Regions from separate parts of the Paenibacillus sp. FSL R7-0273 genome, predicted to be linked through region 2. Evidence: riboswitches for the same ligand, from Rfam matches in the RefSeq annotation. Region 2 holds a riboswitch; the other holds the start of a gene.
The links. Region 2 has a riboswitch for cyclic di-GMP ahead of R70723_RS13745 (hypothetical protein). Riboswitches for the same ligand answer to the same signal wherever they lie in the genome.
Positions count from the first base shown of each region.

Region 1: it holds a riboswitch for cyclic di-GMP, as region 2 does, so the genes downstream of both, R70723_RS34200 (choice-of-anchor A family protein) here and R70723_RS13745 (hypothetical protein) in region 2, are expected to answer to the same signal.

Region 1 covers NZ_CP009283.1:478,804-483,041, reverse strand. Annotated here, with positions in the region: gene R70723_RS02100 (alpha/beta hydrolase) at 1-214, opposite strand, end outside; gene R70723_RS34200 (choice-of-anchor A family protein) at 368-2,509, opposite strand; cyclic di-GMP riboswitch class I at 2,603-2,693, opposite strand; gene R70723_RS32695 (alpha/beta hydrolase) at 3,876-4,238, opposite strand, start outside.
Region 2 covers NZ_CP009283.1:3,205,596-3,209,833, reverse strand. Annotated here, with positions in the region: gene R70723_RS13755 (L,D-transpeptidase family protein) at 1-628, shown strand, start outside; gene R70723_RS13750 (ketoacyl-ACP synthase III) at 742-1,740, opposite strand; gene R70723_RS13745 (hypothetical protein) at 1,777-2,136, opposite strand; cyclic di-GMP riboswitch class I at 2,248-2,338, opposite strand; gene R70723_RS13740 (SDR family NAD(P)-dependent oxidoreductase) at 2,554-3,321, opposite strand; gene R70723_RS32060 (TetR/AcrR family transcriptional regulator) at 3,569-4,168, shown strand.

The DNA.
Region 1 (4,238 bases), 2.7 Mb from region 2:
GCAGCTGAACCTCCCGGAAATGCTGGCGCGCAACCCACTCAGCTCCTTCTCCCCAGGAGGCACCGGCAACAGGCGGGTCAAGCTTCAGATCCGGGCTGCTGGCCAAAAACTCCTTTGGTGCGCGCTTGATTGCCACACCGTAGAAAAAAAATCCCGCATAGCTCAGCGCAGCAGCGGCTATGATCAGCACTGCCGCTATTACAATTAACCACATACCACAATCTCCTTTATATTCAGTCATCCGTCTCCCTATTATAAGCCTTTCCGCACAGCCGCAGAAAAAAGGCTGCCCGGAGTCTATCTTCCGGCAGCAGCCTTTAAGATAACCCGGCGGAATCACCCTTTCATCCGCCGCGGTCTTACCGTTTTAGCTTTTACGTTTGCTGGTTCTGGTTCTGCTTAGCAGCAGGCCCAGGACAGCCAGGGTCAGACCTGTAATATAATATGGAGCCGGACTCGCTTCTCCGGTTTGCGGCAATGTAGCCGCTGCTGTGGCACCCGGATCGGTAACACCGCCCAGCGGTATTTCATCATCAAGGATGATTTCATCATCCGGACCCGGTCCGGCTGTCGGACTCGGCTTCGGTGTTGCCTGAGGTGATGTTACTCCTCCTACGGCTGCAGTCGCACTTGCGACAGGTCCAAGCGGTACGGGATTATCGTCGATCTCCAGCTCCTCATCTGTCACAATCGTTCCGATGACTGTCGGACCGGCCGGAGTCGGAGGGGTTCCGCCCGGAATAGCAATTACACTCGTGGGCGATGCCGTTGCCGGCACTGTAGGACCAGGCGTTACAGCGCTTGTTGGTGCTGCTGTTGGTGCTGCTGTTGGTACTGCTGTTGGCGCTGTTGTTGGTGCCGTTGTTGGTGCTGTTGTTGGTGCCGTTGTTGGCGCTGTTGTTGGTGCCGTTGTTGGCACTGTTGTTGGTGCTGTTGTTGGTGCCGTTGTCGGTGCCGTTGTCGGCGTTGCCGTCGGCGTTGGCGTCGGTGCCGCTGTCGGCGTTGCCGTCGGTGCCGCTGTCGGCGTTGGCGTCGGTGCTGCTGTCGGCGTTGGCGTTGGTGCTGCTGTCGGCGTTGGCGTCGGTGCTGCTGTCGGTGTTGGCGTTGGTGCCGCTGTCGGTGTTGGCGTCGGTGCCGCTGTCGGTGTTGGCGTCGGTGCCGCTGTCGGCGTTGGCGTCGGTGCTGCTGTCGGTGTTGGCGTTGGGGCCGCTGTCGGCGTTGGCGTCGGTGCTGCTGTCGGCGTTGGCGTTGGTGCCGCTGTCGGTGTTGGCGTTGGCGCCGCTGTCGGCGTTGGCGTTGGTGCCGTCGTCGGCACTGGTGTCGGCGTTACTGTCGGTACTGGTGTCGGCGTTACTGTCGGTACTGGTGTTGGCGTTGCCGTCGGTACTGGTGTTGGCGTTGCCGTCGGTACTGGTGTTGGCGTTGCCGTCGGTACTGGTGTTGGCGTTGCCGTCGGTACTGGTGTCGGCGTTACTGTCGGTACTGGTGTCGGCGTTACTGTCGGTACTGGTGTTGGCGTTGCCGTCGGTACTGGTGTTGGCGTTGCCGTCGGTACTGGTGTTGGCGTTGCTGTCGGCACTGGTGTCGGCGTTGCTGTCGGCACTGGTGTCGGCGACGGAGTCGCTGTAGGCGTTGTTCCGTTGTCGCGGCCAGTGTAAGGCTTATGGTGGAACTCTCCGCTTCCTTCCAGGGAGGCTCCGATCATGCTTCCGTTAATCTGCCCGTTGTTAAAAGTAATTGCTGCATTCGGTGCCAGTACAGTCCCCATGATACCGATGCTCTCCATCCGCAGGGCTGTCGCCTGCGGGAAGTTATAGAGCACTTTATTCTGGCTTACACCCTCCAGCCCGTTTCCGTTCTTGAACGTGACTGAAGCTCCGTCTATATTAACGATAACAGTAGAGCCCGCCGGTGCATTAATCCGCAGCTCATTGGCACCCGTAAGCGTGGTTCCTGAAACCGAGAATACATTTAATACCGGATCGGTACCCGTCAGTTTAATGTTTCCATAGTTGTCTTCCGTCTTGCCGTTCACTGTCAGAGCTGCAAGCTGCAGAGACTTGGTGCGGAGCAGGGCAAACTCTGAAGCAAAATGAATTACATTCGCCTCCTGCCGCAGCGTCCCCGTTCCGCCCCGCGGTTTGCCGGAGCCTGAATAAGTGCCGCCGTACACGGCACTACCGTTAACTTCTCCATTCTCATAGGTGAGATTGCCGCCGGCCACAAGTGAATCCATCTCTGCAATTTCTGCTGCACTCAGGCTAGGGCCTACAGAATATCCCTGGGTAAGGGTAATGTTGCCTCCGGCAGCCATTCTGCCTTCAGAATCACTGTGGTAGCCTTTAAGATCACCGAGAATAAATACATTGTACTTACCCGCAATACCCGGGAGGGGATTGCTGTCAGCCCTTATCTTACCCTGGCCGGCCGAAGCCAGCCAGCCGCTGATCAGCAGAACTGCAGCCATAGTCAGAGCAAAAGATAATTTGAATACGGATTTACGTTTCATTATTAATTCCCCCCGTAAGATGCGTATAAATTCCAGTTATAGCAGCACCTACATCAACAAACGAACAAAAAAAGCCGCCAGGAAGTCGAGCTCCATGGCGGCCGGACGATCATAGCCCTCTCTCAAGGACTGTAGACTCCTGGCTTTGCGTCCCGCACTTTCGGGCGGTTTGCGATTATACATGAGAAAGTATGTAATTGAAATAGAGTAAGTAGTCTATGACATTTGTTACTTTAGCACTAAACTTAGTGTATTCCCTGACTCGTATTTTTGTCAATCTATTCCTTATAATATTTTTCCATAAAAATCGATTTTTCTGAAAAGACAGGCCTTCAGAGCTTTTTTTCAGCTGTTGATCCCTATAATTCTATTAATTGTCCAGCCAATCCTCTCTTATACTCCTGAATACTCGTATTTCAATACTTAAAAATCAAACTATTCAAACGTTGTAATATAGTATATTTGAACTATTTTATTTTTAAAGAAATGCTCCGCCGCTTCATTATTCTTTTTTATATCCCATTCTATGCTTGTCAGTTTCATAAAAGGCATACTATCTTCACTCAGACGAAAAAAAACTGCCTGACGGTTACCCGCAGACAGTTCATCCCACACTTATTTCTATTATATAAAAAGCTGCAGCCAGCCGAACATCGACATCCAAAGCGGAATACTTAAAAACAGGCCAAACACCAGACCGCGGCGGAGACTTCCTTCATGATTCATCCTCAAGCTCCTCTTTTCGGCGAAAATTATTTTTAACTTTAGTATTACAAATTTAATATAAAACAATTCCGGAAACTTTATTGTGAAATATGTCACATTATTCTGCGTTTATAAAAATAAATAAAAGGCCTTGCCATGGGAGTTGGCAAGACCTGAAGGGTACCATATACACTGGGGGGGTGTCTGGTCTATTCAATATAAAGGATCTACCTGAAAATAAGCTGATAGGAAGCTAAAAATTACATTAAAATCGTCCAGCAGCCCAAGGTGCTGATTACCACCACCAGCGCTACAGGATAAAGAATTTTCCGGCTCACCTTATCTCTAAAGGTAAAAAACAGACAAAGCATACAAAGCCACGCAATAAGGAGACTGCCCATTTCCTATGCATACGCTCCTTCCTGACCTCTAATCTATATTAAGAAGATACCCGTGCGGTACCTCATACATACCATTTTAACCGGTAAAATTTTTTCTCCTATATATAGAAGAAAAGCGCAGGCTCCGGTAATATCCGGAACACCGCGCTGCATCAATAGTTGTCATTCCAGCCTGTGCCTGCATGAGTACGGTCTCTTGCTCCCTTACTAATATAAAGCATACTGGTGATTTGTCAAATCGGTACGGCCAATGTAGGCCGTCAGATACAAAGCTCTGCGCCCTCCGCCGCAAAAACAAAGCGCAGCATCGGGCTGAACAGGGGCTGCAGCACGGACATATGCCCCTCTCCCTGAAATTCATTATAGGCCAGCCGGCTGAGCCCGCCGCCGGTATAAGGGACCAGGCGCTCATAAAATGCCCTGGCGTTCTCCAGCATGCCTCCCTCCTCCGAGCCGAGGCCGATCATCAGGGAACAGGTAAGCTCTCCGCTGCGCAGCTTCTCCTCCAGCTCAGGCAGCATATCGAACAGCACCCGGTTCTTCCACCAGAGGGACGGACTGCCGGCGATATAGGTACTGAACAGCCCGCTGCGGCAGATCATCGTATATAGGGTGAAGAAGCC
Region 2 (4,238 bases):
GCCGGCTTCAGCGGCCGGATTTATGGCTTCATGGCCTTACAAAGCTGACCGCCTGGAATCCAAACAGATGGTTGTGGTAACGGCTGCCTCCGCCCGCTCCCAGAAAGGTGTCTTATCCCTGAGGGAAAAGCGTGAGGGCAAGTGGGTCACGGTTCTCTCCGGCATACCGGTAACCCTCGGCTCAGGCGGCATAGGTAAAACCAAGGAAGGCGATAAGCGCACCCCCTCCGGGGTCTATCCGCTTGGCGGGGCTTTCGGCTCTGCAGCCGGACCCGACGGGCTTAGCATCCCATACACCCGGACAGGCAGCTATGACTATTGGATAGATGATCCTTCATCCGCAGAGTATAACCAGCAGGTAACCTATACAGGTGACCCGAACAGGCGCTGGAGCTCTTATGAACGCCTCCTTCATCCGCTGTACAAATATGCAATTGTCCTCAAGTATAACGAAGACCCGGTCGTTCCCGGCAAAGGCAGTGCTATCTTTCTGCATGTGTGGAAGGGTGCAGACCAGCCGACTGCAGGCTGTATCGCCATGTCAGAGGGCAATCTGCTGAAGCTGATGAAGCAGCTTGATGCTTCGTTGTCACCCGCTATTGCGATCGGAACCGCGGACTCAGCATGAATGTACTGTAACCTAAGCTTTTAACGCAAAAAAGGAGCTGACCCCGGGCAGCTTGCACCGCTTTTGAGTCAGCCCCTTTCTATTCACATTTAGCTTTACTAATTATAGTACAGTTATAGCCTCCATAGTGTAGCACAGCTGGTAATTCCCGCACCTACCGACCATAAGAAGAATAAGTCGCCAGGTACAATGGTGCCGTTCTTCCTGGCATGATGCAGGGCGATGAACGGGCTGCTGGTGCCGGTATAGCCGTAAATATCCCCGATGTATGGGAATTTGGCGGTATCCTCTCCGAGGATTCCGGCAATCTCCCTAATGACGGTCAGATTCAGCTGGCTCAGAATATAATGCTTAACCTCGCTTTTGGCATACCCCTGCTCTTCCAGCAGCTTCTCCATTCCGGTAACCGCAGTCGGAAATGCCACATTGACGTTATATTCCGGATGCAGATAAATCTTCTTCTCCTCCAGCGACAGGCTGTCATCGAACATCCGGGCTAACCCGCCGGACGGGAACAGCATATCTTCCGCCTTATGTGTATTGGTATAATACACTGAATCAATCAGGCCGGACTCGCCGTCCTCCACCCGTTCCAGCAGAACGGCGCAGGCCGCATCCCCGCAAAGCCCTTTTGAAGCCAAATCCCCTTCTTTATAAAAGCGGGCGATCTGCTCCGAGCCGACAACCAGCGCATACCTCACCCGCGGATTCGTCATCATTGCACGAGCCGCCTGATCGGCAGCAACCACCATCCCCACACAATTCGCATTGCTGTCATAGACGATGCAGGAATGCTTACCGCCGATTGCCTGGTGCAGGAGCGCTGCGTCAGTCGGAGCACTGTACTCATGCGTGCCCGAGGAGACGACGATCATGTCGAGGTCTTCGGGTCTTAGCCCGCTGCTCCGCAGCAGTGCCTTAGAGGCTTCTATTGCCATGTACAGCGTGTTTTCTTCATTCGTAGCTGCATAATAACGATCCTTGCGGCCAAAATACTCCCAAATACCAATAAGCTTATCCGCAGCCTCGCCAGCCTGTTCAGCCAATTGTTCATTGCTAACTTTAAATGGCGGATGGTACACTTCAGTCCCTGCAATCCTTACGTTAACCATAACGGCCCACCTTTGTTAGTGTATTTGTGCTTTTGGCTAAACTTTTACAATAGCCCATGCTTCATCTACTGTATCAACAAACTTCCCTTCAAATCCGGCTTTCGGCGCCACACGCTGTAATTGTGATTTCGCCACCACCTTGACCGGGTTAACCAGTACGGCATGCTTAAAGCTGTTATACAACACGTAGCAGCGTTCCAGCACCGGCAGGATTTCCGGCTTGAAAGGCGCCATATCCGAGCAGTCAATAATCAGCGACATCTCTTTAAGCGGCAGATGGGGCATTTGGGCTTCAAAAATATCCACCTCTTTAATGGTCTCCGTTACTTCGGCAAAGCCGTGCAGGCTGATAAAAATAGTGTTGAATTCCGGGTGCATCGTAGTTTCTGCGATCATATAAGTACAACTCCAATTCTGTTGGTTTGATTTTTTTGAGCAGTCCGTTTTATGTATTACATGTCCGCAACTCTCCCTTGGCCTATTTAGACAGCAAAAAAACCAAACTATATGAGCGTCCCCGCTATCATGCCGCTGTAACAGCGGTTTAGACCGGTGGCTTTGCGTCTTCCGCCTTTCGGCGGAGTTGCCTTTGTTCATCAGCTGGCGCCTCAGAATTACAAACATATTTGGTATTTAGTGTCTAGCTTTTATTTATAATTCGACATGAAACCGCAATCCCCTTCTTTTTTAAGGAATAACTATCCAAAAGCGGCGTTCCCGTATAAACCCAAATATAAAAAAGTGCCCCCTGGAGGACACTTTTTTGAGAGCAGCTCTTATATTATGAACAGCTTATTCCATCAGTCCGGCTGTTTATTGCGCAATCATTCCGCCGTCAACAGTGTAGAGTGAAGCCGTTACGAAGGAAGCCTCTTCGGAGAGCAGGAAGTTCATTACGGCTGCAACCTCCTCCGGTTCCCCGTAGCGTCCCATTGGTGTTGCCGCCTCGTTGGCTGCTTTGAAGCCGTCGGCACTGCCGGAATTGTTCTCGATCTTGCGCATCATTTGCGTATTAATAGTTCCGGGCAGTACAGCATTGACGCGGATACCGAACGGTGCCAGCTCATTGGCGGTTACACGGGTCAGGCCGATCACCGCATGCTTGGACATAATATATGGAGACATTCCCGGAGCACCCATAAGGCCTGCCAGCGAGGAGGTGTTGAGGATCGCGCCGGATTTTTGCTTTTTCATTACAGGAATGACATATTGCAGCCCGAGAAATACCCCGCGGACATTGACGTTATAGACCAGGTCAAGCGACTTCACATTCAGCTCTTCCACAAGCCCGGTAGGACCTTCAATCCCGGCATTATTGGCAAAATAATCAATCGTTCCGAATTTTGCTACCGCCTGATTCACATAATTCTGCACATCTTCCTCTTTGGAAACATCGGCTGTAACAGCCAGTGAATTAGAATCGTTTAAGCCAAGCTCCTGAATAACTGCATGAATCGCTTCCTCATTCAAATCGACCAGAACCAGATTCAGCTTACGTTCGGCCAGACGGCGGGCAAGCTCTTTTCCGATACCCCCTGCGGCACCAGTGATGACGGCTGTTTTGACTTGTGATTGGCTCATTATACATTCGCTTCCTTTGTTTTGTAGTGGGTGAGTAAGAGGATTTTGTAACAAAATCGCCTTATCTCTTGAAACAAGCTTACACCGCATTTAGTTGTTGTGACAATAATCAAAATATAAGATAATGTTGACTAGGCAACAGTTTAAACTCGATTGTTGCTCCCTGGTCAGCATTTTGAACATTTCGGGCGAATTTGTAGCTTGTGGTAATACTAAAACGATACAGACATTATGGAGGAAGATAGCTTTGGAGCATGAAGAGGATTTGAGCAGAGGGGTCAGACGTACCCGGCAGGCACTGAAGACAGCGTTTGTCGATCTGATTCTGGAAAAGGGCTATGAGGCTGTGACCATTATGGATATTGCCATCCGTGCGGACTATAACCGCGGAACCTTTTACAAGCATTTTGTAAGTAAGGAGGATTTGCTGCGGGATATCCACGACGATTTTCTGCGGAATATTTCGGAGCTGCTGCTGCAGCCTTATGAGGGTATGGAGAAGATTGACGCTGCGGGGGGTTATCCCTCCCTGCTGCAGCTTTTCCAGCACATTGAGCAGCACAAAAGGGACTACCTTGCCTTAAGCTCCGCACAGCGCGGAAAAACCTCTGTCGAGCTTTACGATACACTGCGGAGGTCCATGCGTGAGGATATGCATATCGAGATGGAGGGGGGCAGCCCCCCGCTCGATTACGAAATTCTGCTGAGCTATCAGCTGTCTGCCACTGTCGGGGTCATTGATTACTGGGCGGAAACCCACTTTAAATACTCTGCGGAATATATGGCCGGGCAATTAATAGCGCTTGTTAACAGCAGAATGGATCATATTGTGTTCACAAGAAACTGAGCTTACCGCTAAAAAGCGGCGCAGGCCCGCCTGTACTCCGATTAGGAAGTACATGCTGACCTGCGCCGCT